DNA from 3 places in the Pseudotabrizicola sp. 4114 genome. Region 2 is predicted to be linked to each of the others. Evidence: riboswitches for the same ligand, from Rfam matches in the RefSeq annotation. Region 2 holds a riboswitch; each other region holds the start of a gene.

Region 1 (10,246 bases), on a different contig from region 2:
ACAGATGGTTGACGGAGGATAAATTGCCACGGAGCGCAGATCGCCCGACCCCTGCCAAAACGCCGGAGTCCGAAAAGCTGACCATAAATCTTGGGTTTGTGGATCTGGGGCAGATCGAACTTCTGGTGCAGGAAGGGTTCTATTCCAACCGCAGCGACTTTATCCGCACCGCGATCCGCAACCAGATCGAACGTCACGCCGATACCCTGCGCCAGATCGTCATTCGCAAAAGCGTTGATCTGGGGTTGCGGCACATCACACGCGACGAGCTGACAACGGCACAGGCGGAGAGTCAGATGCTGGATATCCGGGTTCTGGGTCTGGTTGTCATCGCCCCCGATGTCACCCCCGACCTTGCCCGCGCCACCATTTCCGCCCTCTCCGTTCTGGGCACACTGCACGCACCAACGGCGGTCAAGGCAGCTCTTGCCGACCGCATCACCTGAGATCCAACGCCAAAGGCACAGCATGACCAGATTTTTCGCACGCGACATGGCCCAAGCCAGCAGCCTGACACGCGCTGGTAAACTGACCGAGGCAACAGCGCTGATCCAGTCGCTGTTGCGCCCCAAGGCCGGCACCGACGCACCACCACAAGAGGGGGCTTTGGTCCCGGGCCTTGCCGACAAGGACGTGATTGAGGGCACCTGCACCCCGGTCGGCGACACGCCGTCCGAGCCGGCTCCTCCGAAGGCACCAAAAGCCAAAGCCAGGAAAACTGCAGCAAAACCTGTGCCGCGCGCCCGGCGCAAAAGCCTGGGTGAAACGCTGCGCAGCCTTGCGACAGCCGGAATGCCGGGTATGGGACAGGTTGCCGCTGCGCCGCCGGAGCTGCCCACAGGCGCGCAATTCCTGACGCTGAGCCACGCCGGCCCGCAAGGCAGCCGCGACTACCGGCTCTATGTTCCCGCGCGCAAGGTCAAAGGGCCGATGCCGCTGATCGTCATGCTGCACGGCTGCACCCAGTCGCCCGAAGATTTTGCCGCCGGAACCGGCATGAATGCTCTGGCCGAAGAGACTGGCTGTCTGGTGGCCTGGCCCGCGCAGCCGCAGGGTGCGAACATGCAGAAATGCTGGAATTGGTTCCGCCCCGAAGATCAGGCCCGCGATAGCGGAGAGCCTGCGGTGATTGCCGGGATCATCCGCGACATTCTGCGCGATCACCCGGCAGATGCCAGCCGGGTCTATGTTGCCGGTCTGTCGGCTGGGGGCGCGGCAGCGGCGATCATGGGGGCGGCCTATCCTGACCTGATCGCAGCGGCCGGTGTGCATTCGGGCCTGCCGGTCGGCGGCGCGCAGGATGTGATGTCAGCGCTGTCGGCGATGCGCAACGGCGCGGCGGGCAAGGCGCAGACCGGATCGGTGCCGGTGATCGTGTTTCACGGGCTGGCCGACAGCACCGTGCATCCTGACAACGGGGCCGCAGTGATTGCGCAGACGGTGCAGGCCCGGCCCGGATTGAAGCAGGTTCGGAACTCCGGCACGTCAGGGCGGGGCCGCAGCTATCGCCACATCCGCCACGACGACAAACAGGGGCGCAGCATCGCCGAGCATTGGCAGATCGAAGGGGCGGGCCATGCCTGGTCCGGCGGGCAACCGGATGGCAGCTATACCGACCCCGAAGGCCCCGATGCGTCGCGCGAAATGCTGCGGTTCTTTGCCCAGCACCGGCTGTCTTGAGACGGGCTGTCTTGACCCGGGCGGGCCTGACATGGGCAGACGTTGCACGGGCGGACCAGTCAGGGGCAGGGTCTGGCATGGGCAAGGTTCTGGCGACAGCAGGTCGCCAGAACAAAAGCCGTCAGCTTCCGGAAGCCGCAGCAAGGGTCACTGCACTCTGGTCCCCGCCTGCAGCAAGAGCACCGGGCGGGACCGCGCGCATGCACTGCGCGGCAAGGCTGGCCTCCAGCACAGCGCGCAGGGCCTCCAAGCGGATGGGCTTGGGCAAATGCGCGTCAAACCCGGCGCTCAGATACTGGGCCAGATCCAGGGCAAGCGCATTCGCCGTGGCCGCAGCCGCATAGGCAGGCGGGCGCAGCTGATCATTTTCGATCAGGCGCAGACGGTGCAGGGTTTCGATGCCGGAAAAACCCGGCATCGAAATGTCCAGCAGATAGACATCAAACGGCTGATGTTCGGCAATGGCGATGGCCGTGTGGCCGTCTTCTGCAACATGCGGCTCGATCCCCAGCTGTTGCAGCATCGCGCGCAGCACCATCAGATTGCCCTTGCTGTCATCGGCGCACAGCACGGTCAATGTCGAGACATCCACCGTCGGCAGCGGCTGCACCTCAACCAGCGCAGGCCGAGCCGGTTCAGAGCGCGACAGTGGCAGCACGATGGTAAACCGCGTCCCCTTTCCGAACTGGCTTTGCACCTGAATGGTGCCGCCCATCGCTGTCACCAGCCGGTGCACAATCGCCATTCCCAGCCCGGTGCCGCCAAAACGGCGGGTAATGCCTTCGTCTGCCTGACTGAATTCCTTGAACATCAGGGCGATCTGCGCCTCTGTCATGCCGATGCCGGTGTCCACGACCAACAGCTGCAACTGATCCGTGCCACTGGCAGACACCCGGACACTGCCGGCTTCAGTGAATTTGACCGCGTTTCCGACCACATTTTGCAGGATCTGGTCAATCCGGTGCGCATCGCCCAGCCAGAAGGCCCCGGCCTCGGGGTGCATATCCACCTCCAGCGCCAGCCTGCGGTCCTGACATTTTGCGCCGTGCGTGGCGATGATCCGGTGCAACAAGGCGTTGATGTCAAAGGGACGCTGTTCCAGCGTGACGGCATTTGCCTCCAGCTTCGAGACATCCAGAATATCGTTGAGAATGCGGATCAGCAGATCGCCGGACTGCTGGATATGACCGATCAACTCGCGCGCCTCGGGTTGCCGGACCATGCCGTGCAACACATCGGCCAGACCAAGAACGGAATTCAGCGGTGTGCGGATTTCATGGCTCATATGCGCCAGAAACCGCGCCCGCGATTCCGCCAGATCCTGTGCCCGCTGGCGTTCCAGTGTCAGTGACCTGTTCAGCCGGGCGGCGCGCAGGGCGATCAGGCCAAAACACCATTGCAAGGCGGAATAAGCCAGAACAAAGGCGATCAGCGCTGTCGCCGTGACCAGAACCGAGGTCGGTACGCCCGATGCGGCCAGCACAAGCCGCAGCGCATAGCCAACGGCGATCACAAAAAACGGAAAGCAGACCAGCAGCCGCAGCTCCCGCTCATAGGGGCGTGACAAACGCAGGATGATCACCCCCATCGTCGCAGTCACCAGCCCGTTGATGACCGACGTGCTGACAAAGAGCAGCGGCAGGCGGGTTCCGCTCAGGACAAAGGCCCATTGCAGCCCAATGATCGCCGAGCAGATCACAGCAAAGACGCCGTAGGGCGGTCGCGCCTTCAATCCCTGATGCATGGCAAAAAAGCCGAACAGGATGCCCAGATGCGCCCCTGCGATGATAATGCAGACGCTGAGCCAGAACGGCAGATCATGATGGAACAGCAGCGTGATCGACGCCACCAGAAACCCGACATTTGAGCCGCAAAGCCAGGTGTTGGCGCGTTTCAGATCAACATCCAGAGTGCGGTTGCGGCGCTCGATCAAGCCGATCAACAGCGAGAACAGCGCCATTGTCGCGGCAATCAGGACAACGACGCTGATTTCAATGGTGACGGTCAATCTGGTTCCCTTGTGGTAAATAAAGGCGCGGTCCGGCGGACCTGACGTAGCGGTAGCGGCATTCAGAAGGCGCTGTCAAACCCCCTGCACACACACCACAACCAGTATATTCACAAGATATGATATGAACACAGGATCAGACAGGAGCGCAACACAAGAAATGAGCGGAGTCGCACTCACCTGCAGCACGCGGCCTGTGACGGGTCAGGCCCGGTTCAAAAGATCGGCCTGACCCGCACGACAGCGGGTTGTTGTCCTCTGGACTGCATGTCAGAACGTACTAGCTCAGGTCTGAAAGACTGGGATGGCATCGACCCATAAGGTGGGAAAAGCCAGAGGAATGATGGTAAGATGATTGACTGGGACCGCGTGGCCGAACTGAAGCAGACCATCGGCGCCACCGCCTTCGGCCAAGTCGTGATCCTGTTTCTGGACGAGGCAGATCAGTCCGTCGCGGGGCTTGGCGCTGCGTCAACAGCCCAAGAGATGCAGTCAGCCTTTCATGCCCTCAAGGGCACCGCCCTGACATTGGGGTTTACCGAGCTGTCAGAGATTGCCCGGCTTTGTGAAAGCCGAGCCGAAGCGGGCGAAAGTGATCTGCCGCTGGCCGAGGTTCAGGCCATCTACACCCGGTCGCGCGCAGCCTTTGTGCAGCACCTGCCAACTTTGACGACTTAGGCGATTGCAAGACCCGGCCGCGCGCCTCCGCCACTTGTCCGAAGCGCCCCCGCAAGCACCACCCGCAACGTGCCTCCGGCGGGAGTATTTAACAAGCAGCAATGGGCAGGGGTCGTCCTTTGATTTGCTGCTTGCCAAATACTCCCGCCGGAGGCGCAGGTTTCCGCGCACGATCCGGTATCATCACAAGATCAGACCGGGCAAAAGCACCCTGACATCCCCTGACATTTCCGGGTCTTATCGCCCCCCTGCCCCACGCTCAGCGGCTGGCGGCAAGGTGGCATCGGCCGTCAACGGGGCAAGACTTGCCAGATCGGCGGCGGCGTCCAGCAGGGCGGCAACCGGGCGGGCATCGCACAGGAATAGCGCATAGGTCATTGCACGGCCCGTGGCTCCCCGGCGGCTGTGATGCAGAATGCTGAGCAGATGCAGCTCGTTCTCGGTCACCACTGCGGCACAGCCAGCGCAGAACGGGTTGGCATAGCGGAAATTTTCGCTGCGCGACATCGCCATGGTCTGCACGAAAGCCGTCAACCCCGCCAATAGAATGCCGCCCCGGTGGCAGCCGAACAGGGTGTGGGCCACCATCACAGTGTCTGGCGCATAGCGGGGCCGGGTTTTGCTCATACCGGCGAAAATCAACCGCATCACCTCCAGCGCGCGGATCTCGAAATTGTCAAAGCCGGAACCTGCAAGCAGCCGCTCACGCGGGCCGGGCTGGCCGCAGGGTCTGACATGGTTCGTTGCACCCCGGAACGCGGACATGGGATCACCTTTTGGCTGGACCGCGCGGCGTGAGGGAAAGAGGAAAGGCACCACGCGGTCCGGTTTGAAACGCTGCCTGTCCGTGCCCGGGTCTGTGCCCGGATCTTCCGGTGGGTGATAATTACTTACTAAATCTATCAGGATAGTCAAGCACCTTCCTGAATGCACCAGGAGCCGGGCGCAACCTGCAGCTGCGCGTCGGAAATTGATGATGCAAAGTCGCCGCTGCTATGCGGCATTTCCGGCCCTGTTGTATGGTGGTTGAGCAAGGTGCCGCTGGCGACAGCGGAGAATTGGGAAGCCGGTGCAATTCCGGCGCTGCCCCCGCAACGGTAAAGGGAGTGTGGCGTGACATAGACCACTGGGGGCCCGCCCTTGGGAAGGTGTCGCGTCCGGGCTGCAAGGCCTGCTCTTCAGCCCGGAAACCAGCCCTGCACCGAAGACGCACACCGCGGCAGGCGGTGGGCATCAGGGCCGGCCTTGCGCCACCCTGCCGCCCGTCCCTGCCGCATATCACTATCCACCGTTCTCATGCGGGGAGGCATGGGGCAAGCGAGGTCAAGATGCTCAGCCAAGGCGACACATACGCGCAGATCCGGTCGCGGAAACCGGATTTCTCTTTGTCGCGGGAGCTTTATGCCGATCCGGGCGTCTATCAGACCGATCTGGAGGCGATCTGGTACAAGGAATGGATCTTTGCCGTTCCGGCCTGCGAACTGGCCAAGCCCGGAGCCTATGCGACGATGCAGATCGGGGCCTATCCGGTGGTGGTGATCCGGGGCAAGGACATGCGCATCCGCGCCTTTCACAACGTCTGCCGCCATCGCGGGCAGCGGCTGTGCGCCAAGGTGTCGGGCTCGACCACCAATCTGGTCTGCCCCTATCACCAATGGACCTATGATCTGGAGGGCAAGCTGATCTTTGCCCGCGACATGGGCGCGGATTTCAACCCGCAGGCCTTTGGCCTGAAAAAGGTGCATTGCGTCGATCTGGGTGGGGTCATCTATATCTGTCTGGCCGATGTGCCGCCGCCGATCGCCGATCTGGCCAGGACCGCGATGACCTATCTGGCGCCGTCGGGCCTTGGCGACGCCAAGGTGGCCTTCACGTCGAGCATCATCGAAAACGGCAACTGGAAGCTGGTGATCGAGAACAACCGCGAATGCTATCACTGTGGCGGCTCGCACCCGTCGTTGTGCCGCACCTTTTCGGACAATCCCAAGATCGGCGCGATGGACGGGCCGCATTCGGCCAGCCCGGAGATTCTGGAGCATTGGGATCGCTGCGAAGCGGCAGGCCTGCCATCGCGCTTTGTTCACCATCCGGCGTTCCAATGGCGGCTGGCGCGGATTCCGCTGCTGAACCATGCCGAAAGCTATACGATGAGCACAAAGGCGGCGGTGGCCCGGCGCATGGGGACGATGCCGTTCAACGATGCGGGCAGCCTGCTGATGTATCACTACCCCAACACCTGGAACCACTTCCTCGGCGATCACGCCATCACCTTCTGCGTGCTGCCGGTGAGTGCGACGCAAACCGAGGTGACGACGACCTGGCTGGTCCACAAGGACGCGGTTGAGGGCGTTGATTACGATCTGAAGACACTGACCGAAGTCTGGCTCGCCACCAATGACGAGGATCGTCAGGTGGTCGAGGAAAACCAGAAGGGTATTCTGTCCCCGGCCTATGAACCCGGCCCCTATTCGCCGATTCAGGAAGAAGGCGTGATCCAGTTCACCGACTGGTATTGCACCGTGATGGCTGACCGGTTGGCACCACAACCGGCGCAGGCGGCGGAATGATGGAAACCAAGATCAACTGGTCGGGCAAGCCCTGGCGCGATTCCGAGCCGCTGGAATGCGCGATGGTGGTGCCCGATGTGGCCGACACCGCCAGCTTTACCTTTCGCGCGCCGTCGGGCGCGTGGTTCGATTATCAGCCCGGTCAGTTCATCACGCTGGATCTGCCGGTGCCGGGCGGGAATGTGCAGCGCACCTATACCATTTCGTCCTCGCCCTCGCGGCCGCTGTCGATTTCGGTCACCGTCAAGGCGCAGCCCGACAGCATCGGCACGCGATGGATGCTGGAAAATCTGAAACCCGGGGTGCGGATCAAGGCCTTCGGGCCCAGCGGGATTTTCAGCTTTCACCGGCATCCGGCACAGAAGTACCTGTTCATCTCGGCGGGGTCGGGCATAACCCCGATGATGTCGATGACGACCTGGGCCTGGGATTCGGGCGCGATGCCGGACATCACCTTTGTCCATGCGGCGCGGCGTCCGTCCGAGATCATCTTTCGCGAACGGCTGGAGCAGTTTGCCAACCGGGTGCCGGGGCTGAAGCTGCGGTTCACGGTTGACGAGCCGGATCCGTTCCGCGCCTGGTCGGGCTATCAGGGGCGACTGAGCCAGATCATGCTGGGGCTGATGGCCCCGGATTATCTGGAGCGCGAGGTGTTCTGCTGCGGGCCGGAGCCGTTCATGCAGGGCGTGCGCGAGATGCTGGTCTCGCTTGGCTACAACATGGACCAGTACCATCAGGAAAGCTTTGGCGCGCCGGCGCGGACGCTGGCCGAAGTGCCGGTGCATGACGATGTGGTGCCCGATGCGGGCACCAGCGCCTCGATCCGGTTTGCGGCCTCGGGCGTCACAGCAGCCTGTTCGGAAACCGATACCGTGCTGTCGGTGGCCAAGCAGTCGGGGCTGAACATCCCGTCGGGCTGCACCTTTGGCCTGTGTGGCACCTGCAAGATCCGCAAGCTCTCGGGCGATGTGCATATGGTGCATAACGGCGGCATTTCGGAAGACGAGGTTGCCGAAGGATATATTCTCGCCTGCTGCTCGGTTCCGATTGGCGATGTGAGTGTGGATGTCTGAGAAAGGGGCCTGATTCTAGAGCTGCGGTCTTGCGGGGCCGCAGCTTCATTGGTGAAGGGTCGGCGCGCCCGAACTTGCGTGTAATTCATAATTTTCATTAGAACTATGAATTTCCGTCATGATTAAAGATGCTGTAAGGTCTCGCTTTCCTGACATTGGAAGTGACCCTGCCCCATGCTTGACCACAGCCCCCGCCTTTCGCAGCTGGCCACTCTGGCCCGAGAACGCATTCTGATCCTTGACGGCGCGATGGGGACGCAGATCCAGACTCTGGGGCTGTCCGAAGAGGATTATGGCGGCCATGGCTCGGGTCACGTCTGCCGTCACCATTCCGAGCATCCGCAAAAGGGCAACAATGACCTGTTGATCCTGACCCAACCGGAGGCGATCGAGGAGATCCATTTCCGCTATGCCATGGCAGGGGCCGATATTGTCGAGACCAACACATTTTCCGCCACCACCATCGCGCAGGCCGATTACGGCATGGAAAACGCGGTGCATGATCTGAACGCGCAAGGTGCGCGCATCGTGCGCCGCGCGCTGGACCGGGCGACGGCGATTGACGGGCGGCCGCGCTTTGTGGCCGGGGCCATCGGGCCGACCAACCGCACCGCCAGTCTGAGCCCGGATGTGAATGATCCGGGCTACCGCGCGGTCACGTTCGATGACCTGCGCATCGCCTATGGCCAGCAGGTGCGCGGGCTGGTGGCGGGCGGCGCCGATCTGATCCTGATCGAGACGATCTTTGACACGCTGAACGCCAAGGCCGCGATTTTCGCCTGCTTTGAGGTGTTTGCCGAAACCGGCCATCGCCTGCCCCTGATGATTTCGGGCACCATCACCGATGCCTCTGGCCGCACGCTCTCGGGCCAGACGCCGACCGCGTTCTGGCATTCGGTGGCCCATGCCCGGCCCTTTACCGTGGGCCTGAACTGCGCGCTGGGGGCGTCGGCCATGCGGCCGCATCTGGCCGAACTGGCGGGCGTGGCCCCCACCTTCATCTGCGCCTATCCCAACGCCGGGCTGCCCAATGCCTTTGGCCAATATGACGAGGGCCCGGACGAGACGGCGGCCCAGATCGCCGGTTTCGCGCGTGAGGGGCTGGTGAATGTGGTCGGCGGCTGCTGCGGCACCACGCCTGACCACATCAAGGCCATCGCCGATGCGGTGGCAGGCCAAGCACCGAGGATCGTCACATGACCCCCTATCTGCGCCTGTCGGGGCTGGAGCCCTTTGTCCTGACTCCGGACATTCCGTTTGTGAACATCGGCGAGCGGACCAATGTGACCGGCTCGGCCCGGTTCCGCAAACTGATTGTCAACCGCGACTATGCGGCAGCACTGGAGGTGGCGCGCGATCAGGTCGAGAACGGCGCGCAGATCATCGACATCAACATGGATGAAGGGCTGATCGATTCCAAATCCGCGATGGTCGAGTTTCTGAACCTGTTGGCGGCGGAACCGGACATCGCCCGTGTGCCGGTGATGATCGACAGCTCCAAATGGGAGGTGATCGAGGCGGGCCTGAAATGCGTGCAGGGCAAGCCGGTGGTGAACTCGATCAGCATGAAAGAGGGCGAAGCCGCGTTCCGGCATCAGGCAGAGCTGTGCCTTGCCTATGGCGCAGCGGTGGTGGTGATGGCCTTTGACGAGGCCGGACAGGCCGACAGCTTTGCCCGCAAGACCGAAATCTGCGCCCGCGCCTATCGCATTCTGGTCGAGGAGGTGGGATTCCCGCCCGAAGACATCATCTTTGACCCCAATATCTTTGCCGTCGCGACCGGGATCGAGGAACACAACAATTACGGCGTCGATTTTCTGGAAGCGACGCGCTGGATCAGGCAGAACCTGCCGCATGCCCATGTCTCGGGCGGGGTGTCGAACCTGTCCTTTTCCTTCCGGGGCAATGACACCGTGCGCGAGGCGATGCATGCGGTGTTCCTCTATCATGCCATTCAGGCGGGCATGGATATGGGCATCGTCAATGCCGGGCAGCTGGTGGTGTATGACCAGATCGACCCGGAATTGCGCGAGGCCTGTGAAGATGTGGTGCTCAACCGCCGCGCAGATGGCACCGACCGCCTGCTGGAGATCGCAGATCGCTTCAAGGGCGGCGCGCGCGAGGAAAAGGTCCGCGATCTGGCCTGGCGTGACTGGCCGGTGGAAAAGCGGCTGGAACATGCGCTGGTCAATGGCATCACCGAATTCATCGAAGCCGATACCGAAGCCGCGCGCCAGTTG
Region 2 (10,246 bases):
AAAGCCAACGGCTTCGGCAAGGGCCAGCAGGCGTTCCGGCAGCCATCTTCGCCCGTCCGGGTTGTTGGGGTTGACCACGACCGCCAGATCGGCCCCGTGAAGCGCATCCAGCCCTGCTGCTTCGGTCAGGTGCCAGCCGTGGGCGGACAGGCAGGCGGCATGTTCATTATAGGTCGGCGTCAGAACCACAGCCCGCCCGGTCGGGCGCAACAGCGGCACCAGCTGGATCGCGGCTTGCGCCCCGGCCAGCGACAGGGCTTTGGTCGGCGCGGCGACATGCCATGCCAACCGCGCCGCTTCGATCAGCCGGGCCTTGGCGGTCTGCGTCGGCAGCGCTGTCCACGCGATGTCGGGAATGGCGGGCAGCGGATAGGGGCGGCGGTTGATGCCGGTCGACAGATCAATCCAGTCCTGCCCGCCATACCGCGCCATGGCCGCGTCGAGGTTTCCGCCGTGATCACGCATGCTTGCCCACCCCTTGCTGCACATCCCCGGTAAACAGCGGCTGCACGTTGCGCAATCCCGCCTCGCGCATCTGGGCGACAGCATGGCTGGGAACCTGACCCGGCGCAAAAATCAGCGCGCGGGCGGCACCGGAATGCGACGCCGACCAGCCCAGAGCGCCAAGGTCTTTGGCAAGTTGTGCGGTCGGGTCATCGGGCGGGCCGCGACGGGTCAGGCAACGGGCGGCACTTTCCGTGGCAATGGCGGCGAAACCGGCAAGCGCCGCGCCGCGCTGCCATGCTGTCACCAGATCGCTGACATCGTCATATGCGCTGTCCGTGGCGCGGGTCGGCAGCGGCGGGCCAAAGAAGCCGCCCAGAAGATGCGCGCGGGGCAGGGCTGGCCCTTGCGCCAGCACTCTGCCCTCGCGGGAGGACCAGATCAGCCGGTCGGGGTGGCCGAACATCAGGGGGTCGCTGGCCCCTTCGGCAGCAACACAGGCGCGTGCCAGCAGGGCGGGCGGTCCGCAAAACCCGGCCAGCCGGGCGATGGCGACCAGCGCCGCCGTGCTGGCCCCGGTGCCAAGCCCCGGCGGAAAGGCCGGATGCAGGTGATAGGCGCCGGTCAGGGGCAGGCCCAGCGCTGACAAAAACCGGCGCAGCACCGGAGGTGGCACGGGAAAGCCTGCGGGCGCATGGGGCGTTTTGACAGTCAGGCCAGAACAGGCCCGGCGCCCGGCCCGCAAAAACATGCCATCAGGGCGCAAGGTGACCAGAACAACGGGCCCCTGCGCGCCCATCCGGCCTTGGAGCCATTCGCCGAAGTGGCAGGCTTGTCGCAGGATGCCCCCAGAACGGCGGTCGGCAAAGGCAGAGTTCATGGCCGGTGATCATCCTGTGCCAAAGCCTCCGGCCAGCGGTCCTGAAACACCAGATCGGCCAGATCCAACCGGTTTTGCCAGCCTTTGACCTGCAATTCGGGTTCGGAATACAGCGCATCAACATGGCCGAGGCAAAGGTACGCCACCGGCACGACCGGATCGGGCAGGTTCAGAATCCGGCGCAGATCACTGTCATGAAAAATGCTGACCCAGCCGACGCCAATGCCTTCGGCACGGGCCGCAAGCCACAGATTCTGCGCGGCACAGACGGTCGAGTACAGATCCATATCGCGGTTATGGGTCCGCCCCAGCACCACCTGCCCGCCGCGGGTGCGGTCACAGGTGATGCAGATGTTCACCGGGGCCTCACGGATGCCCTGCAATTTCAGCGTGGAATACAGAGGTTGACGGTCTGCACTGAACATTCCGGCCGCTTCGGCATTGGCCCGCTCAAACGCATCATGGATTTCGGCTTTCACCTCTGCGCTGCGGATCACGATGAAATTCCACGGCTGCATGAACCCGACCGAAGGCGCATGATGCGCTGCGGTCAGCAGGCGGAGCAGGACATCCTCATCAACGGCGCGCGGCGTAAACTGGCTGCGGACATCGCGGCGGGTAAAGATGGCGCGGTAGACGGCATCACGCTCGGTGGGTGAAAATGCCTGAACGGGTTGCGGCTGCATCTGGTCTTTCGTCACGACAAAACCCCTGTCATCAGAAACAAGGCCCCCGCTGACCATCGGGCACCCCGGTTTCGTCTGGCCGGTCTTCTGACTTGGTTTCACCCGGTGCCGCGCCTTCCCGGTCAGTCGGACCAGTGGCTGTTGCGGCCCCGTCCACCTTACAGCGTTGGGCACGTCGCGGAGTCTCACCGCGTTCCCGATTATCCCGACGGCAATCGCATCGAGCACCAGACACCTGATGCCTAGCGGCTCAGCCGCTGGTTCACAATGGGGTTGGTTGTGCGTATGACCGGGACAGGCTTGCCTGAGCCACTGCGCGGCCTCAGCAGCCTGCGGGCTGGTGCGTTGGGAACCCTTGGATCAAGCCGGAGTGACAGAGTGACCCGTTGCTTTGCCGCGCGATTTGCGGCATTCCGCGCCTTATGGTCCTGTCTCTGATCATATGGCTGCGTGGCGTGGCTTTGGTTGCGCTTCTGGCGACTGCCCTTGGCGTCGCTGGCTTTGGCCATCGTGCGCCGATGCAGCAGGATGCGACGATCGAGGCATTCTTGCTGTCCGGTTTTGCAATGGCCGATCTGTGCGGATCATCGGGGTCCGGCGATGCAGCGGCGCCGCTGTCCTGCCTCGCCTGCACAGTCACCGGCCCGGCGCTGATCCCGGCCAGCCCTTGCGTGATCCGCGATGCGGATATGCAGATCATTGCCGCCGTTTTTGCCCCGCGTGCGCGCCAGACTGTGCCTGCCGTTCACGACCCCGCCCGCGCGCCGCGTGCCCCGCCGCTGGCCTGAACCTGTCTGTCTGAAATCCATCCAGTCCTGACAGCCGGCCGCGCGCCGTGCTCAAGCCAAAAGGCAATCGTAATGTATCTTTCGTCTTCTCTGAACCGCGTCAAAACCCCGCTTCTGGCCTTTTGTGCCGCACTTGCGCTGGCAACCAGCGCACAGGCCCATGGCGTGACCGTGGGTGATCTTGAGATCATTCACCCCAATATCCTGGCACCTGCCGCTTCGGCAAAATCGGCTGCGGGCTATATGGGCATCGCCAATGAGGGCACAACCGCTGACCGGCTGATCGGCATCGAGATGCCTTCGGTCCAGCATTCCGAACTGCACACCACCGAACACAGCGCCGATGGCGTTGCGCGCATGATGCATGTGGATGCCATCGACATTCCGGCGGGCGAGACGGTGCTCTTGGAACGCGGCGGCATGCACATCATGCTGATGGGCCTGACCGAGCCGATGACTGAGGGGCAGATGGTGCCCGCCACCCTGATCTTTGAACAGGCTGGCCGCGTCGAGGTGGAGTTCAGCGTCGATCCGTCGGATGGTGCTGACCATTCCGCCATGGGGCACTGAGGCCTGAAACAAAGGCCCGTGGCGTTCGCGCGCCACGGGTTTCCTAGCGATAGCGCCGGAAAAACCGCGAGCGGTCGTACAGCGTTTCCAGCCGTTTCATCCGGCCTTCGGTCTCTCCCCAGGTCCGGCTTTGCACACTTGCCAGCAGCGTTTCGACCAGCACGAGGATCGACACGGTCGAGTCCCAGGCCGAAGGTGCTTCGATATGGCAGGTCAGCGTGTGGCGGGCGTGGGCGGCGGCGGGGCTGACCCAGCGGTCGGTGATCACCACCACCTCGGCCCCCTGTTCCACCGCCAGCTCTACCAGTTGCAGCACCGAGTTTTCATAGCGCCTGATATCAAACGCCACCAGCACATCGCCTGCCTTCATATCCAGCAGAGCCGGGGGCCAGGTGTTCGACATGTCCGACAGCAGCGTCACCTCGGGCCGGACCACCTTCATCAGCGAGACCAGATAATCGGCATGGGCATGGGTGATGCGGCCGCCCATCGCAAAGATCCGCCGCGACGGATCGGCCAGCAGCGCCACCACCTCATCAAACACCGCATGGTCGATCTGGCTGAGCGTGGCCTGCAGATTGGCCACCACCGCATCGGCAAAGCGGTTGAGGATATGGGTGTCAGGCACGCCACCTGCCCAGCGGTCATGCTTGACCAAGGGCGATTCCAGCATCGCCCCCACCTCGCCGCGCAGGGCGGACTGGTAATCGGGGTAGCCGCGATAGCCCAGTTTCTGGCACAGGCGCACCACCGTCGGGGTCGAGACCTCTGCCGCCCGTGCCAGAGCGGTGATCGAGCCAAGTGCCGCGACCGGATAATGCCGCAGGATATGGGTTGCCACCTGCCGCTCGGCCCGGGTCAGGTCGGGCAGCGCGGCGCGCATCCTGTCTTCGACGCCGGGGGGAAGATCCATATCCACGCCTTTCCTGCCGGTGGTGCCCTGATTTCGCGGGGCAAAGGGCTGATTGCAAACCACTCTGCCAAGTTTCCGAAACTATTGTAACAGAAATTGTGCAGAAGAAAAAATCTTGACAGAACCGTGTCGGATCAGGAACCCTAGCGCCATTGCGAGGGGGCCGAGTCACCGATGAGCCTGCATTCCACCCAGACAGATTTTGCCGCCACCGTCGAAAACCGCGACGCCGCTGGTGCCATTCTGCTGGTCTGCGAACATGCGAGCAATGCTTTTCCCGACCCTTGGGGCAATCTGGGGCTGACAGAGGCGCAGCAATGCGCCCATGTCGCGTGGGACCCGGGCGCGCTGGCGCTGTCGCGCGCGCTGGCGCAGCGGCTGGATGCCGCCTTGGTGCACGCCCCCGCCAGCCGGTTGATCTATGATCTGAACCGTGGCCCCGACCGCCCCGACGCCATGGCGGCGCGGTCCGAGCTGCATGATATTCCCGGCAATCTGGACCTGACGCCGCAGGACCGTCTGCACCGGGCAGAATCGCTGTATCTGCCGTTTCACACTGCGCTGCATGCCGAGATTGTGCGCCGTCTGGCCTTGGGGCGGGCGACGGTGGTGATCACCATCCATTCCTTTACACCCGTTTATCATGGCCAGCCCCGCGCGGTGGAGTTTGGCGTGATCCACGATGCCGATGACCGGCTGGCGCGGGCCATTCTGGCGGCAGCACAGGCCGGAACCGATCTGGCCTGCGCGCTGAACGAACCCTATTCCGCCGCCGATGGCGTTACCCACACCCTGCGCTTGCAGGCCACGCCTTACGGGTTGGCCAATGCGATGCTGGAAATCCGCAATGACCTGATTGCTACGCCCGAACAGGCTGCGGCGATGGCCGACCGTCTGGCCCCGGTGCTGCAGCAGGCACTTGCCACACTGGCGGAGGGTTAGGCGATGCCGCGCGTTGCCACAGGTTTTGTGCGTCTGGTCGACCGGCTGAATTACGGCGTGGGACGGATGGCGATGTATCTGCTGTTCGTGCTGATGGGCATCCTGATGTGGTCGACCATCAGCAAAGCGTCCGGTGCGCCGTCACTGTGGACGCTGGAAATGGCGCAGTTTATAATGGTGGCGTATTTCGTGCTGGGCGGACCCTATGCCATGCAGATGGGCAGCCATGTGCGGATGGATCTGTTCTATGCCCAGCAAAGCCCGGTGCGGCAGGCGTGGTGGGATGCCATCACTGTGTTGGCGCTGATCTTCTATCTTGGCGTCATGCTGTGGGGTGCGGTCGATTCCACGCTGTATTCGCTACAATACAACGAACGCAGCCCGACCGCCTGGCGGCCCTATCTGTGGCCGATCAAGGTCATCCTGTGCACTGGCTTTTTTCTGATGCTGCTGCAAGCGCTTGCCGCATTGATCCGTGACGTGGCCACCATCCGTGGGGAAACCATCTGATGCCCTATGAGATGATCGCGGCCCTGATGTTTTCGACCATGCTGTTGATGATGATGAGCGGGCAACGGGTGTTCGGCATCATCGGCTTTGTCGCCGTGGTGTCGGCGATGGCGCTGTGGGGGCAAGGCGGCGAGCAGATGGGCTTTTCCGCCACCATGAAGCTGATGAAATGGTATCCGCTGCTGTCGCTGCCGATGTTCGTGTTCATGGGCTATGTGATGTCGGAAACACGGCTGGCCGATGATCTGTACCGCATGTTCCACATGTGGTTCGGGCGGGTGCGGGGCGGGTTGGCGGTGGGCACCATCCTGCTGATGGTTTTGATTTCGGCGATGAACGGGCTGTCGGTGGCGGGCATGGCGATCGGATCGACCATCGCTTTGCCGGAACTGCTCAAGCGCGGCTATGACAAGCGCATGGTGACGGGCGTCATTCAGGCCGGGTCGAGCCTTGGCATCCTGATCCCGCCCTCGGTCGTGCTGGTGCTCTACGCCATGATCGCCCGCGCGCCGGTGTCAGAGCTGTGGCTGGCGGGGCTGATGCCGGGGCTGCTGATGGCGTCGATGTTCATTCTGTATATCACCCTGCGTTGCCGGTTTCAGCCGCATCTGGGGCCGGAGCTGAGCGTCGAGGAGCGGGCGCAGATCACCCTGGCTGACAAGCTGCACAGCCTGCGGGCCGGGTTGTTGCCCTTCATCATCTTCGGCGCGATGATGCTGCCGTTCATTTATGGCTGGACCAGCCTGGTGGAAAGCAGCGTGATCGGGGTGGCGGCCACGGTCTTCGGCGCGGTGATCAAGGGCACCTTTACCCGCAAGGTGTTCGAAGTGGCGACCCGCAGCACGCTTGGCATCACCTGCATGTTCATGTGGGTGATCCTGGCTGCGCTGTCGTTTGGCGCGGTGTTTGACGGGCTTGGTGCGGTCAAGGCGGTCGAGGCGCTGTTCGTCGACCGGCTGCACATGGGGCCGTGGACCATCCTGATCCTGATGCAGCTGTCGTTCCTGCTGATGGGGATGTTTCTGGATGACACCGCCATGCTGGTCATCGTGGCGCCCTTGTACGTGCCGCTGGTGGCCACGCTGGACCTTGGCCTGCCGCGCGAAGACGTGCTGATCTGGTATGGGGTGCTTTATACCATCACCTGTCAGATCGCCTATCTGACGCCGCCTTTTGGCTACAACCTGTTCCTGATGCGGGCCTTTGCGCCGAAAGAGATCACGATGGGCGATATTTATCGCTCGGTGACGCCTTTTGTCGGGGTGATGATCGTGACGCTCGGCCTGATCATGGCCTTTCCGCAGATCGCGCTTTGGCTGCCGCACCTGATCTACCGAAACTGAGACCTGAATTGAGGCGCGGCCACACCGCGCCCGCCCATTCACCAACAAGAGGTATCCCTGATGACAACATCCAGACGTTCCTTTCTGACCAAAACCGCGACCCTCGCCGTCGGGGCCGGGGCCGCCACGCTTGCCACGCCTGCCGTGACCCGCGCGCAAGAGGTGATCAAATGGCGCATGCAGACCTATGCCGGGGCCGCTCTGGGCGAAGAGGTGGTGAAACCCGCCATCGACGCCTTTAACCGGATGGCGGCGGGTCAGATGGAGATTGAACTGTTTTACGCCGATCAGCTGGTGCCAACGGGCGAGCTGTTTCAGGCGATGCAGCGCGGCACGATTGACTGCGTGCAATCCGATGACGACTCGATGGCCTCACCTACCGAAGTCACCGTGTTCGGCGGCTACTTCCCGATGGCGCTGCGCTACAGCCTCGACGTGCCCGCGCTGTTCAACAAATACGGGCTCAAGGCGATCTGGGAAGAGGAATACGCCAAGGTCGGGGTCAAGCACATCTCGGCCGGGGCCTGGGATCCGTGTCACTTTGCCACCAAAGATCCGATCAACTCTCTGGCCGACCTGCAAGGCAAGCGCATCTTTACCTTCCCGACCGCCGGCCGCTTCCTGACCCAGTTCGGCGTGGTGCCGGTCACGCTGCCATGGGAAGACATCGAAGTCGCGGTTCAGACCGGTGAGCTGGATGGCATCGCATGGTCGGGCATCACCGAGGTCTATACCGTGGGCTGGTCGAACGTGACCAACTACTTCCTGACCAACAACATCTCGGGCGCCTGGATCGGCCACTTCTTCGCCAACATGGAGAAATGGGACGCCCTGCCGCCGCATCTGCAGGAAATGCTCGCCACCTGTTTCGAGCAGTCGCATTACTACCGCCAGCACTGGTACTGGGCCGGTGAGGCTGACCTGCGCCTGAATGGCGGCAAGCTGCAACTGACCACGATTCCCGATGAGGAATGGGCAACGGTCGAGGCGGCTGCGGTGACGTTCTGGGATGAAATCGCGGCAGAATCCGAGGTGAAAGCCAAGGTTGTGGCGATCTTCAAGGAATATAACGAAGTGCAGAAAAAAGCCGGGCGTCCGTATCGCTACGGCTGATTATTTTGCCTCGGAACATCGGGGGCGCATTCGTTGCGCCCCTTTCTTTCAAAGAATATGATCAAAAAAACTGACCGACGGGGATGGAAAATGCCGGGCAATCTGACGCTGAACGCTTTGCGCGAAATGGTGGACGCGGGCACTGTTGACACGGTTCTGGTGGCCGCCGTCGACATGCAGGGGCGTCTGATGGGCAAACGCTTTCACGCGGCGTTTTTCCTGAACGGCGGGTATAAAGAGACCCATTGCTGCAACTACCTGCTGGCCGTCGATATGGAGATGACCACCGTGCCCGGCTACAAATCCGCCGGGTGGGAGCAGGGCTACGGCGATTACATGATGAAGCCCGATCTGGACACGATGCGTCTGCTGCCGTGGCTGCCCGGCACGGCGCTGGTGCTGGCCGATCTGATGGATCATGCGGGCAAGGAAGACATTACCGTCAGCCCGCGCGCCATTCTGAAACGTCAGGTCGCCCGCGCCCGCGACATGGGCTTTGAGCCGATGATGGCGACCGAGCTGGAGTTCTACATTTTCGAGAACGCCTATGACGATCTGCGCGATGGCGGGCTGGCGCGGCTGAAACCGATCTCGGGCTATAATGAGGATTACCACATCTTCCAGACCACCAAGGAAGAGTCGGTGATGCGCGATGTGCGCAATGGCCTCTATGCCGCCGGTATTCCGGTAGAGAACACCAAGGGCGAGGCCGATGCCGGCCAGCACGAGGTGAACTATCGCTACTCCGACGCGCTCGACACGGCGGACAACCACATCATCGTCAAACAGGCGGTCAAGGATATTGCCCATGCCAAGGGCAAGTCGGTGACTTTCATGGCCAAATACGATCACCGCAAGGCCGGGTCTTCCAGCCATGTTCACCAAAGCCTGTGGACCAAAGACGGCAAGCCGGTGTTCTATGATCATGATGACACGCATGGCATGTCGGAAACGATGAAGCATTTCCTCGCCGGGCAACTGGCCCATGCGCAGGAAATCACCGCATTCCTCGCGCCCTACGTCAACAGCTACAAACGCTTTACCATCGGCATGTTCGCGCCCACCAAAGCGGTGTGGAGCGCCGACAACCGCACCGCAGGCTTCCGCGTCTGTGGCGGACATACAAAAGCGGTGCGGGTCGAATGCCGTATTCCCGGCAGCGACGTGAACCCTTACCTCGCCTGCGCCGCCCTGCTGGCCGCCGGTCTGGCCGGGATCGAGGGCAAGCTGGAGCTGGAGGCGGAGATGAAGGGCGACATGTACGCCGCCAAAGGCATCCGCGAAATCCCGCACAACCTGCGCGAGGCGGCGGATCTGCTGGAGGGATCGGCCATGCTGCGCGCGGCCCTTGGCGATGATGTGGTGGACCACTACACCCACGCGGCCCGGTGGGAAATCGCCGAAACGGACCGGGTGGTGACCGATTTCGAATTGCAGCGCCTGCTGGAGCGGGCCTGAAAGCAGGGGCACGCCCCGCATAATGAGGTAGGGCGGGGGTCTCCCCGCCTCTGATGCAACGGATTGGCGGGGAGACCCCCGCCCTACGGAGATGATATGAAGCCGATCCAACTGATTTCCCCGGTCGATGGCCGGGTCTACGCCGAGCGCACGCCGCTGACACCGGATGCCGCACAAGCGGTCGTTGCCCGCGCCCGCGCTGCCCAAAAACCTTGGGCGGCGCGGCCGCTGGAGGAGCGTATTGCTCTGGTCAAGGCGGGCGTTGCCCGTCTGAACGAGATGAAAGATGTGATCGTCGAAGAACTGGCGTGGCAAATGGGCCGCCCCACCCGCTTTGGCGGTGAGTTCGGTGGCGTGAATGCCCGTACCGATTACATGTCGGAGATCGCGGCAGAAACGCTGGCGCCGAAGGTGGTCGAAGACAGCGACAGCTTCCGCCGCTATCTGGCGCGCGAGGCGCTGGGCGTGGTGTTCATCATTGCCCCGTGGAACTATCCCTACCTGACCACGATCAACACGCTGGTGCCCGCCCTGATCGCCGGGAATACCGTGGTGCTGAAACACGCCAGCCAGACCCTGCTGGTCGGCGAGCGGCTGGC
Region 3 (10,246 bases), on a different contig from region 2:
CCCGGTGGCAAAGGCCAGCGCATCGGGCGCGCCTTCCAGCGCCGCCATCCGGGTTTCCAGCGCCCGCACGGTCGGGTTCAGCCAGCGGGCATAGGTATAGGGCTCATCGGCAATATCGCCCAGACCAGCGGCAGAAAACGCGCCTTCGCCGGGGGCCACCAGATGGTTGACCGACATGGAGATATCGGGCTGGATCGAACGGGTCGCAGGGTTGATCGACAGCCCGGCATCCAGCGACAGGGTTTCAGGGCGGGCATCGGGCGGCAAGGGGGGAAACATGGTCGGCACCTCTGGTGAGCGTTTCCGCCAAGGATACCGGCAGGCTACGCCGCCGCGCCGCACATTTCCTCAGATCATCGCCGATTTTCATCGGCACTTTTCGCGTTTGCGCGGCTAGTCTTCGGCCACCGGCACATACAGCCCCACCTTCAGCGGCTTGAGCACGACATTGGTGGTGATCCGCCGGATCAGGGGATTGTCGCGCATCATCCGCGCGGTGATGGCGTCGTAATCCTCGACATCGCGGGCCAGGATCACCGCCACCAGATCCACCGCGCCGGTGACGTAATACAGCTGCTGAATGGCCTCGGTCCGGTCGGCCCAGGCCTGCAGCTTTTGCAGCACGTCGTAATTGTCCCGCTCGACCTCCAGCCCGGCGATAAAGCGCATCGCCTGCCCCGCCGCCTTTGGATCGACCACCGCAATGTCGGCGCGGATGATGCCCCCGGCACGCAAGGCCCGCAACCGACGTTGCACGGCCGAGGCCGACAGGCCGACCTGATCGGCAATCGCCTCGGCCTTGATCTGGCTGTCGCGCTGCACGATGGCCAGTATCCTGCGGTCAAACTCGTCCAAAACGCCCCTCTCCCGTAGGTGTGAGCGGGCATATTGCATATGCCCTGCCCCATTGCCACATGCCACTGCCGCCAGCCTGCCCCCCTCAAGGGGAAGATCGTAAAGCGACTGCGCTTTGTGCGAGTTCGATGCGGCGGGCATCAGCATCGCCGACTTCGAAAAATCCGGGTGTCGGACGGCACCAACACGTTTGTTGGTGCCGCCGTGTCAGGCGTCGATCCTGGCGAATTCGTGGTCAGGTCCGCGTGCCAGCTTGTCCGTCCGGTCAACGCCAAGAAACAGCACGATGTTCTTTGCCACATACAGGGTGGACCAGGTGCCAAGGATCACCCCCAGCAGCATGGCAAAGACAAAGCCGCGGATCACATCGCCGCCAAAGATCAGCAGCACGATCAGGGCGATCAGCGTGGTCATGGCTGTCATCAGCGTGCGGCTCAGCGTCTCGTTGGCCGACAGGTTCATCAGATCGCGCAACGGTGTGGTTTTGAACTTGACCAGATTCTCGCGCAGCCGGTCGAAAATGACCACCGTATCATTCACCGAATAGCCAAGAATGGTCAGCAGCGCCGCCACGATGGTCAGGTCGAACTTCAGCCCGAACAGCGCAAAGATGCCGACCGTCACCACCACATCATGGATCAGCGCGGCCACCGTTCCCACAGCGAACTGCCATTCAAAGCGCATCCAGACATACACCAGAATGCCCGCCGCCCCCGCCCCCACGGCGGCAAGGGCAAGCCAGATCAGCTCTGCCGAGACTTTGGGACCAACCGATTCCACCGCCGTGAACGTCACCGCCGGATCGACCGTCTGAACCGCCGCCTCGACCCTCGCCACGGTCTCGGGCGAAAGGGCCTCGGACCCCTGCTGTGCCTCGATCCGGATGGTTGCGACATGCTGGTCGGGGCGGAAGCCGGGATCGAACACTTCGGTGATCGACACATCGCCCAGCGACAGATCTGCCAGCGCTGTCCGGTAGCTGCCGACATCAATGGCTTGCGTCGATTCTGCGCGGATCGTCGTGCCGCCCTTGAAGTCGATCCCGAAGTTCAGGCCAAGCATTGCCACCACCAGCAGCGATGCCACCACCGCAGCAACCGATGCCCCAAAGGTCAGCCATTGCGCGCGGAAGAAGTCGATTGTCGTTGTCTCGGGGGCCAGCCTGATCCAGCCCTTCAGCGCGATGGTCTTGGGCCGCTTCCACCGCAGCCATGTCTCAACGATCAGCCGCGTCACATAGACGGCGGTGAACATTGACGTCAGGATGCCCAGCCCCAGTGTGACCGCAAAGCCCCGCACCGGGCCGGAGCCTATCGCAAACATGATCAGCGCGGTCAGAAGCCCGGTGATGTTGCTGTCCATGATTGCCGACAGCGCCTTTTGAAATCCGATATCGACGGCGCGACCGGGGGCTCGGCCCTGCCGCAACTCCTCGCGTATCCGCTCAAAGATCAGCACGTTGGCATCGACCGCCATGCCCATGGTCAGTACGATCCCCGCAATGCCGGGCAAGGTCAGCGTGGCCCCCATGACCGAAAGCGCGGCCAGCAAAAGCCCCATATTCAACCCAAGTGCAAGGTTCGCCATCAGGCCGAAACCGCCATAGCAGGCCACCATGAACAGGGCGACAGCCGCGATCCCGATCACCGCAGCCCGCTGCCCGGCGTCGATGCTGTCGGCCCCAAGCTCGGGGCCGATGGTGCGCTCTTCAAGAAAGGTCATGCCCGCCGGCAGCGCGCCCGCCCGCAACAGAATGGCAAGCTCGGTTGACCCTTCTACCGTGAACTGCCCGGTGATGATGCCGGAACCGCCCGGAATATGGCTCTGGATCACCGGGGCCGAAATCACCTCGCCATCCAGCACGATGGCAAAGGGCTGGCCGATATTGGCGGCAGTGTAATCGCCAAAAACACGCGCCCCTGCAGGATCAAAGCGGAAACTCACCGCCGGGCGGTTGTTCTGGTCAAAGGCGGGCTGGGCATCGACCAGATTTTCGCCGCTGACCACCGGGCTGCGGTCCAGCACGTAAAACACCCCCGGCTCATCCGCCGCAGGCAGCACCAGATCACCGGGCCTGCCGCCTTGCGCCGTGCCCGCCCGGCCCAGAACCGGATGAAAGGTCAGCTGGGCCGTGGTTCCGATCAGCGATTTCAGCTCGGCAGCAGACCCGATGCCCGGCACCTGAATCAGAATGCGATCGTCGCCCTGACGCATGATCGTGGGTTCACGGGTGCCAACCTCATCCACCCGCCGGCGGATGATTTCCAGCGATTGCTGCAGCGTGCGTGCGTCTGACGCCTTTTGCTCGGCGGCGGAAAGGGTAACGACAAGCGTATCCCCCTCGGCCCGCACCTCGATGTCGTTCTGACCGATCCCGGTCATTGACACGACCGGCGTGGCAAGCGCGCGCACCGCCTCCAGCGCGGCGGGCATGCCCGCCGGATTGCCAAGCGTCACATGCAACTCGCCTGGTGCAGTTTCGTTGCGCCGGATGCTGCCAACCTGATCACGCAGATCGCGCAAGCGGCCGCGCAACTGGGGCCACAGCACCTCCATCCGCGCGGCATGAACGTCCTTTACATGGACCTCGGCCAGAAGATGCGCCCCGCCCCGCAGATCGAGCCCAAGGCTGACAAGGCTGGAGGGCAGCCATGTGGGCCAGCCCGCCAGATCCGCCTCTGTCCCGGCTGGCAAGCTGCCGGTCTGGGCCAGAACGGCGGCGGCATCATTGTGCCGCTCGACCTGCGGGTAAAAGGCATTGGGCAGGGCAAAGACGATGCCCCAGAGACAGACGCCCCAGATAAAGAGGCGTTTCCAGACGTGAGTGTTTGACATGACCTGTCCTTGAACCGGCATCCCCCCGGCCTTTGGCGGGGCGGGAGCCGGAAACGATGTGACCTTGAAATCACCACATGCAGCCTTGCCCGACGCCTGTGGCGTGCGGGCAGCGGGTGTTGTGGGGTGGCTGTGGGTTGGCCTGCGCTTGCAGCACAAACCAACGGTATCAGCGTTCAGATCACAGGCGGCGCACGCGGTTCCGGTCGGGTGTGCAGGCACAGGCCGCGCGGCGCATCAGCCCCACAAGGCGAAACATGGCGATAGAGACCCGACGTACCGGGGTAGGTCTCGGCCAACAGCGCCACAAAGTCAGGGTCGCCGCCATGCCGGAACTCGGGGATCCGCTGGATCTTGCCCGCAGCCGATACTGTGGCGACATGCTCTGCGGCCTGCACCGCAGCCAGACTGGCCGATGCGGACTGCGTCGGGATGTTTGCCTGATGGGGTTGGCCCCCGATCCACACCAGAGTCAGCGCCAAACCCACCATCCAGGCAAAGAATGCCTGGCGAAGCCTTGGGCATGGGAGCGCAAGCCGGTTCATCCGGCCCATGTTGCATTTATCGCCTGCCGGGACAATTGGCCAATTGTCAGGCCCGCGCCAATGCCGTCTGGCAAGACCGCCGCTTATCGGCGGCGTGTCATCATCCAGATAAAGAAAACCCCGCCGATCAGGCCAGTGACGACACCGATGGGCATGTCTTCGGGGGCCATCACCACGCGGGCGGCAGCATCGGCCCAGATCAGGAACACCGCCCCCGCCAGCGCCGATCCGGGCAGCACGCGGGCGTTGTCACCCCCGGCCACCAGCCGCACCAGATGCGGCATCATCAGCCCGACAAAGCCGATCAGCCCGGAAAAGGCCACCATGACCCCGGTGATCAGCGCGGCCACCACAAAGACGGTCAGCCGGAACCGACCAACCTCGATCCCAAGGCTGGCGGCGGTTTCATCGCCAAGGCTCATTGCATTCAGCCGCCCGGCCTGCGCCCAAAGCCACAGGCCACAGGGGATCAGCACGGCCAGCGGCCACAAAAGATGGCTCCACTGCGCAAGGCCCAGCCCGCCCAGCATCCAGAACACCACGGTATGGGTGGCGCGCGGATCGCCCAGAAAGATCAGGATATTTGCACATGCCATGATGACAAAGCTGACGGCCACCCCCGCGAGCACCAGCCGGTCGGCACTGCTGGCGCCCGCCAGTTGCGCAACCCCCAGCACCAGCACCGTGGCCCCCAGCGCCCCGCCAAAGGCCATCAGCGGCACGGTCAAAAGACCAAGGAACAACCCGGTGTGCATCAGTGCCGCAATGGCCCCGAAAGCCCCGCCCGAAGAGATCCCCAGCAGGTGCGGATCGGCCAGCGGGTTGCGCGTGACCGCCTGCAGCGCCGCCCCTACAAGGCCCAGACCAGCCCCCACCAGCCCGGCCAGCACCACACGGGGAAAGCGGATTTCCCAGACGACGTTGGCCCGGCCCACACTCCAGTCCGCGGTCACAACTCCCGGCAGGACACGGTCCAGCGCCACGCCCCAGACCGTGCTCAGCGGGATCGCCACCGCCCCCACCGACACAGCCACGATGATCGAGACCAGCAGCAGCAACGCCGCCAGAACGGCGATGCCGGTGCCGGTCCCGACCCGGCGCGCGACAGAGGGATGGGCGGTGGCGTCAACCATGGCTCAGTTGCTCCAGAAACCGGCGACCAGCTTTTCCACGGCATGAATATTGCGCGGACCGGGCGTTGCCTCGACATATTCCAGCACGACAAAACGGTCGTTCTTTACCGCGTCGATGCTGGCAAAGGCGGCGCTGTCCTTCATAAAGGCAATCTTCTGCTCGGCGGTCACATCGCCGTAGTTGACGATCACCACCACCTCGGGGTTGCGTTCCACCACCGGCTCCCAGCCGATTTCGGCCCAGCTCTTTTCCAGATCATTCATGATGTTGGTGCCCCCCGCCGCCTCGATCAGCGCAGTCGGCATCGCATAAGCCCCGGCGGTAAAGGGTGCCTCTTCACCGCTGTCATAGACGAAAACGCGCAGCGGGGCCGAGCGGTCAACGCCCGCCGTCGCCCCGGCCAGACGGTCCTTCCAGCCCGCTACCAGCTCTGCGGCCCTGGCCTCGACGCCAAAAATCTTTCCAAGGTTCAGGATGTCATTGTACATGTCATCCATGCTGGATTTGGCCTTTGGCCCGATGTGGATGCAGCTTTCGGTCAGCTCATAGGTCTGAATGCCGAAGGGTTCCAGCGTCGCGGGCGTAACCTCGCCGCCGACTTTCATGCCGTAGTTCCAGCCCGCAAAGAAAAAGTCAGCCTCGGCCCCGGCCATCACTTCCTTGGTGGGGTATCTGGCCGCAAGTTCCGGCAGTTCGGCGACACCGGCACGCATCTCAGCATCCAGCGTCTTCCAGCCCGAAATGCCGGTATAGCCGATCATTCTGTCGCGCAGACCCAGAACCAGCATCATCTCGGTCAGGTTGACATCATGCGATATGGCGCGGCTGGGGGCGGCATCAAAGGTCACTTCGCGGTCACAGCTTTTGACCGTGACCGGAAAGGCGGCAGCGGCGGTGGCAGACAACAGCAAGGCCAGAAGGGAAAGACGGATCATGTTTGGTCCAGTTTGTCAGAGATGAAAGGAAAAACGGGGGGTTGGCCCTGTCCGGTCGATGCGCGCGCTGACGTGAAAGGCATCGGCAAGCGTGGCCTCGGTCAGCGCCTCGGCGGGCGTGCCGTCGGCCAGAATTCGTCCCGCACGCAGGATCAGCACACGGGTTGCAAATTCGGCGGCCAGGGTCAGGTCATGCAGCGTGGCAATGACCGTCAGGCCCAGCCCCTTGAGCAGCGCCAGAAGTTCCAGCTGGTGGCGGATGTCGAGGTGGTTGGTGGGTTCATCAAGCACGATCACCCGCGGTTGCTGCGCAAGCGCGCGGGCCACCATCACCCGCTGGCGTTCACCGCCTGACAACGTGCCAAAGGCGCGGTCGGCCATTCCGGTCAGATCCATGCGCTGAATGGCAGCCTCGATGATCGCAGCGTCCTCATCGCCAGAGGCAAACAGGCCCGCGCCCCAGCCTTTGCGATGCGGCAGGCGGCCAAGCGCCACAATCTGCCGGGCGGTCAGCGCAAAATCGGTGGGCTGTTCCTGCAAGACAGCGGCAAGGTGGCGCGCCGTCTTGGGCGCACCCATCAGCCAGATGTCCTTGCCCATCAGCCGCACGGTCCCTTTGCGCGGGGCCTGATGACGATAGATCAGCCGCAACAACGAGGATTTGCCCGCCCCGTTCGCCCCGCAGATCGCCATGATCTGGCCTTGCGGCACGGCAAAGCTGATGTCGGACAGAATGTCGGCCTGCCCCTTTGGCCCCCAGCAAACGCCGCTCAGTTCAACGTCGGTCACTGGATCGCCCCTTTGCAGGTGACGATCATCGCCGCCGGAATCCGGGCCAGAGTGTTGGCGCACAGGCGCGGCGGACAGTCCCGGCCAGCCATCCAGCCGTCATCAAGCGCGGCATAAAGGCGCGCGAATGCGACAAGATCGTCAATCGGCTCTGCCGGGTCAATGTCGCCGAACAGCCAGGTCGCCCTGGCATTTGCCCGCCAGCCCACGACGCAAGGTCCACCGTGATCCGGCACACAGCCCGCCAGACAGGCCGTGCCCGACACGTCGAAATCGCCCGATAACCCCGCCGCTGCAATCGCCGTGCGCAGCTTTTTCAGCAAGGCAAAGCCGGGCTCGCAGCTGCTGCCTGTGTGTTTGCAGGCCTTGCAAACCAATATCTGATGCGGCGCGGATTGCGCCACGGAGTAAGAGGGCGTGGCCACTGGCCGCCGCGGTTTATCGTCCATCGAAGACTCCTTCCGGGGCACCCCGCCCGGTGGTTACTGACTTCGATGGCAGGTCTCCTGACTCGCGGGTCCGGGCTTGCCCCGCCTTCCCAGCCTTTCGGCCAGTGGCACCGGGGGTCGCTCACCGCTTACAGTTGCGGGGGCAGTCACGGAATTGGCGGCTTTTGCCTACACCACACCGTATTCCCTTTTCACCCGGCCGCGCGTGGTTTGGCCGGGAACCATCCCGCACAGGTTTGCCGCCACAAGCCCGCCGGGTCAATCCACATTCTGCTCAATCCGGCAGGCAGGATGCTCCCGTCACAGGTGCAGCGCCATGATCACCGCGTCGCGCGCCGGAATGGCTACCGACAGGTCTTCGCCCCAGTGAACCACTCCCGGCATCAGCGCCCTGCCGTTCACCCGCACATCGACAGGCTGCGGCCCGTCCGTCGGGTTCACCAGCCACAGATAGCGCTGGTCCCCGTCCACATGCAGGCGGCCCTGCACGGCAGGGTTGCCAGTGTCGATCATGGGCACGATCCCGGCCCAGGCCATACAGGCCGCAAACCATGCGGCTGCGCCCTCGCCGCCCGCCTCGATGTCGCGGAAATGGCCTGCCGAAATATGGGTCCCGATCAGCAATGTGCGACCCTCGCCATGGGGAGATGTCGTGACGGCCACCCGACCATCATCGAAGCCGCCTAAGATCGTCGCCCCGGCAGACCGATAAGATTGCAGAAAGCCGCCCCCCCGCAGCGCCACTCCATCAAGCGTCAGAGCGATCCTGTCGGCGATGTCGGGCATGAACTCGACCTCGTGTTCTTCGATCCCGAACATTTCGGCAAGTCCGTTGTGTGGCTGCCTGACACCGACACGGCCCATATCGCCGAAATATCCCGGACAGGCCTCGGAGATCAGCTTGCCCCCCTTGGCCACCCATGCGGCAAGGCGTTTGGCCAGATCAGCCGGGATCAGGATCGGATAAGGCGCATAGAGCACGTCATACTGGTCAATGTCGTCGCAATGCACCCAGTCCGCCTGAACGCCCAAGTCAAAAAAGCCGCGATAGGCCCCCCACATCGAGTCCTGATAGGTGGTGAAACCGCCCTCTGCCGACAACAGCCGGTCAAAGCGCTGCGCCTCGGGGATCAGCAACAGGCCGATTTCCCCCCGCACCGGCTTGGCCGCCATCAGCCCTGCCTGCGCGGGCGCATTCGCCCAGCGCCCGATCTGCGTCTGCATCTCGGATCTGGGGGTGCGCTCGCCATCCATGCCATAAGCGCCGAATGCCCCGAACAGCGGCCCATCCAAAAGTGGGCGGTAACGCAGGTTCATCATCCCCCGCGCCCCGGCAGCAAAGGACGCAAGCGACCACAGCCGAATATCCTCGGGCGTCGCAACCCGCGCATCATTCTTGGCGCGGCCCAGAACCTGTGGCTGCATCCACAGCGGCCCGCCCTGCCGCTCGGCGTGCCAGAACGGTTTGCCACGCGCCGCCCCCCGCACCAGATCGCCAGCATAAAAGTTGCGCCACGGCTGGTTGCCCTTGCGGGCCGCGATCCAGGTATAGCCGTAAATCTCGACCTGTTCCGCCGCCCGCCAGTCGTTGCAGCCATGCCCGGCCAATGCCGTGACCGACCCTGCGATGCCGTGCGAAATGATCTTCGCCTGCGGGTCAGCGGCGCGGATCGTGGCAATCTTGTCGTCGACATGGCCGTAGAAATTGTCTTCGCGAAAGGTCATCCAGTCCAGACATTCTGCATAGGGCTGCACCTGCCGGGGCGGCATGATGTCATCCCAGTCGGCATAGGAATAGCGGTGCCAGACCTCGGCCAGCGCATCAAGGCTGCCGTATTTCTGGCGCAGCCAGACCCGGAACGCCGCCGCCGTCGGATCAGAGTGATCAAACTCCGGCTGATAGTTCATCTCATTGTTCACGTCATAGCCCATCAGGCCGGGGTGGCCGCGATAGCGCTCGGCCAGCCGGGTCAGAAACCCCATCACCGCCTCATGCACCTCGGGCGCGTTGAGGGTCATCGGCCCTGCCCCGCCCAGACCCTCGCCAAAGCCGCCCACGGCGGTTGACGGGCTGAGCTGTGATGCCATGGCCCGCCCGTCTGCCGTCCGCATCCGGGCATGGCCAAGCTTGCGGGTCAGCCAGTCGGGGGCCGCCATGGTGAACTCGGCGATAACGGTCGCCATGCCGTTTTCGGCGGCTAGATCCAGCTGCCGGTCGCAATCATCCCAGTCGAACCGGCCCGGTGCCCGCTCGATCGCCGACCACATGAACCAATGGCGAAAGGTGTTGAGGCCATCGGATGCTGCCACGCCATAATCGCGCGCCCAATCCTCACGCGGCGGGTTTGACTTGCGGAAATAGACCGCGCCATAGGGGATCTGGGGGTGAGGGATTGGCATGGCTAACCTTTCGGCCCTTATATCGGGCACGGTCTGGGTCTTGGGGTGTGGATGGTCGCGGCGGGCATCGCGCATTCATTCCCTATGGGTCACGCACCAAACCGCGTGCGGTGCAGCATCCGGCGGTTGCGCGGATCGGGGTTCGGAACCGCAGAGATCAGACTTTGGGTATAGGGCTCGCTGGGCCGGGTGCAGATCTGTTCGGCAGCGCCGGTTTCAACGATGCGGCCCTTGTGCATCACCGCGACCCGGTCGCAGAAATACCGGACCACCGAAATGTCATGCGCGATGAACACAAAGCTCA

What was found. Region 2 has a riboswitch for cobalamin ahead of bluB (5,6-dimethylbenzimidazole synthase). Riboswitches for the same ligand answer to the same signal wherever they lie in the genome.
Region 1: linked by a shared signal. The riboswitch ahead of J2X53_RS07865 (aromatic ring-hydroxylating dioxygenase subunit alpha) and the one ahead of bluB (5,6-dimethylbenzimidazole synthase) in region 2 are both predicted to bind cobalamin.
Region 3: linked by a shared signal. The riboswitch ahead of J2X53_RS07500 (DUF1636 domain-containing protein) and the one ahead of bluB (5,6-dimethylbenzimidazole synthase) in region 2 are both predicted to bind cobalamin.

What each region holds. Positions count from the first base shown of each region.
Region 1 is NZ_JAVDWP010000003.1:87,596-97,841, reverse strand. Features, by position in the region: gene J2X53_RS07895 (hypothetical protein) at 1-22, shown strand, start outside; gene J2X53_RS07890 (CopG family transcriptional regulator) at 24-446, shown strand; gene J2X53_RS07885 (PHB depolymerase family esterase) at 469-1,680, shown strand; gene J2X53_RS07880 (ATP-binding protein) at 1,802-3,688, opposite strand; gene J2X53_RS07875 (Hpt domain-containing protein) at 4,040-4,366, shown strand; gene J2X53_RS07870 (hypothetical protein) at 4,604-5,131, opposite strand; cobalamin riboswitch at 5,383-5,580, shown strand; gene J2X53_RS07865 (aromatic ring-hydroxylating dioxygenase subunit alpha) at 5,695-6,933, shown strand; gene J2X53_RS07860 (hybrid-cluster NAD(P)-dependent oxidoreductase) at 6,930-8,006, shown strand; gene J2X53_RS07855 (homocysteine S-methyltransferase family protein) at 8,181-9,206, shown strand; gene metH (methionine synthase) at 9,203-10,246, shown strand, end outside.
Region 2 is NZ_JAVDWP010000006.1:30,511-40,756, forward strand. Features, by position in the region: gene cobD (threonine-phosphate decarboxylase CobD) at 1-465, opposite strand, end outside; gene J2X53_RS14625 (propanediol utilization protein) at 458-1,324, opposite strand; gene bluB (5,6-dimethylbenzimidazole synthase) at 1,321-2,010, opposite strand; cobalamin riboswitch at 2,070-2,257, opposite strand; gene J2X53_RS14635 (hypothetical protein) at 2,433-2,798, shown strand; gene J2X53_RS14640 (copper chaperone PCu(A)C) at 2,871-3,368, shown strand; gene J2X53_RS14645 (MurR/RpiR family transcriptional regulator) at 3,412-4,281, opposite strand; gene J2X53_RS14650 (N-formylglutamate amidohydrolase) at 4,456-5,223, shown strand; gene J2X53_RS14655 (TRAP transporter small permease subunit) at 5,227-5,733, shown strand; gene J2X53_RS14660 (TRAP transporter large permease subunit) at 5,733-7,076, shown strand; gene J2X53_RS14665 (TRAP transporter substrate-binding protein) at 7,137-8,189, shown strand; gene J2X53_RS14670 (glutamine synthetase family protein) at 8,280-9,647, shown strand; gene J2X53_RS14675 (aldehyde dehydrogenase family protein) at 9,744-10,246, shown strand, end outside.
Region 3 is NZ_JAVDWP010000003.1:13,404-23,649, reverse strand. Features, by position in the region: gene J2X53_RS07535 (aminotransferase class I/II-fold pyridoxal phosphate-dependent enzyme) at 1-279, opposite strand, end outside; gene J2X53_RS07530 (Lrp/AsnC family transcriptional regulator) at 394-855, opposite strand; gene secD (protein translocase subunit SecD) at 1,063-3,690, opposite strand; gene J2X53_RS07520 (hypothetical protein) at 3,867-4,172, opposite strand; gene J2X53_RS07515 (iron ABC transporter permease) at 4,319-5,368, opposite strand; gene J2X53_RS07510 (ABC transporter substrate-binding protein) at 5,372-6,304, opposite strand; gene J2X53_RS07505 (ABC transporter ATP-binding protein) at 6,320-7,093, opposite strand; gene J2X53_RS07500 (DUF1636 domain-containing protein) at 7,090-7,542, opposite strand; cobalamin riboswitch at 7,572-7,783, opposite strand; gene J2X53_RS07495 (beta-galactosidase) at 7,843-9,942, opposite strand; gene J2X53_RS07490 (ABC transporter ATP-binding protein) at 10,032-10,246, opposite strand, start outside.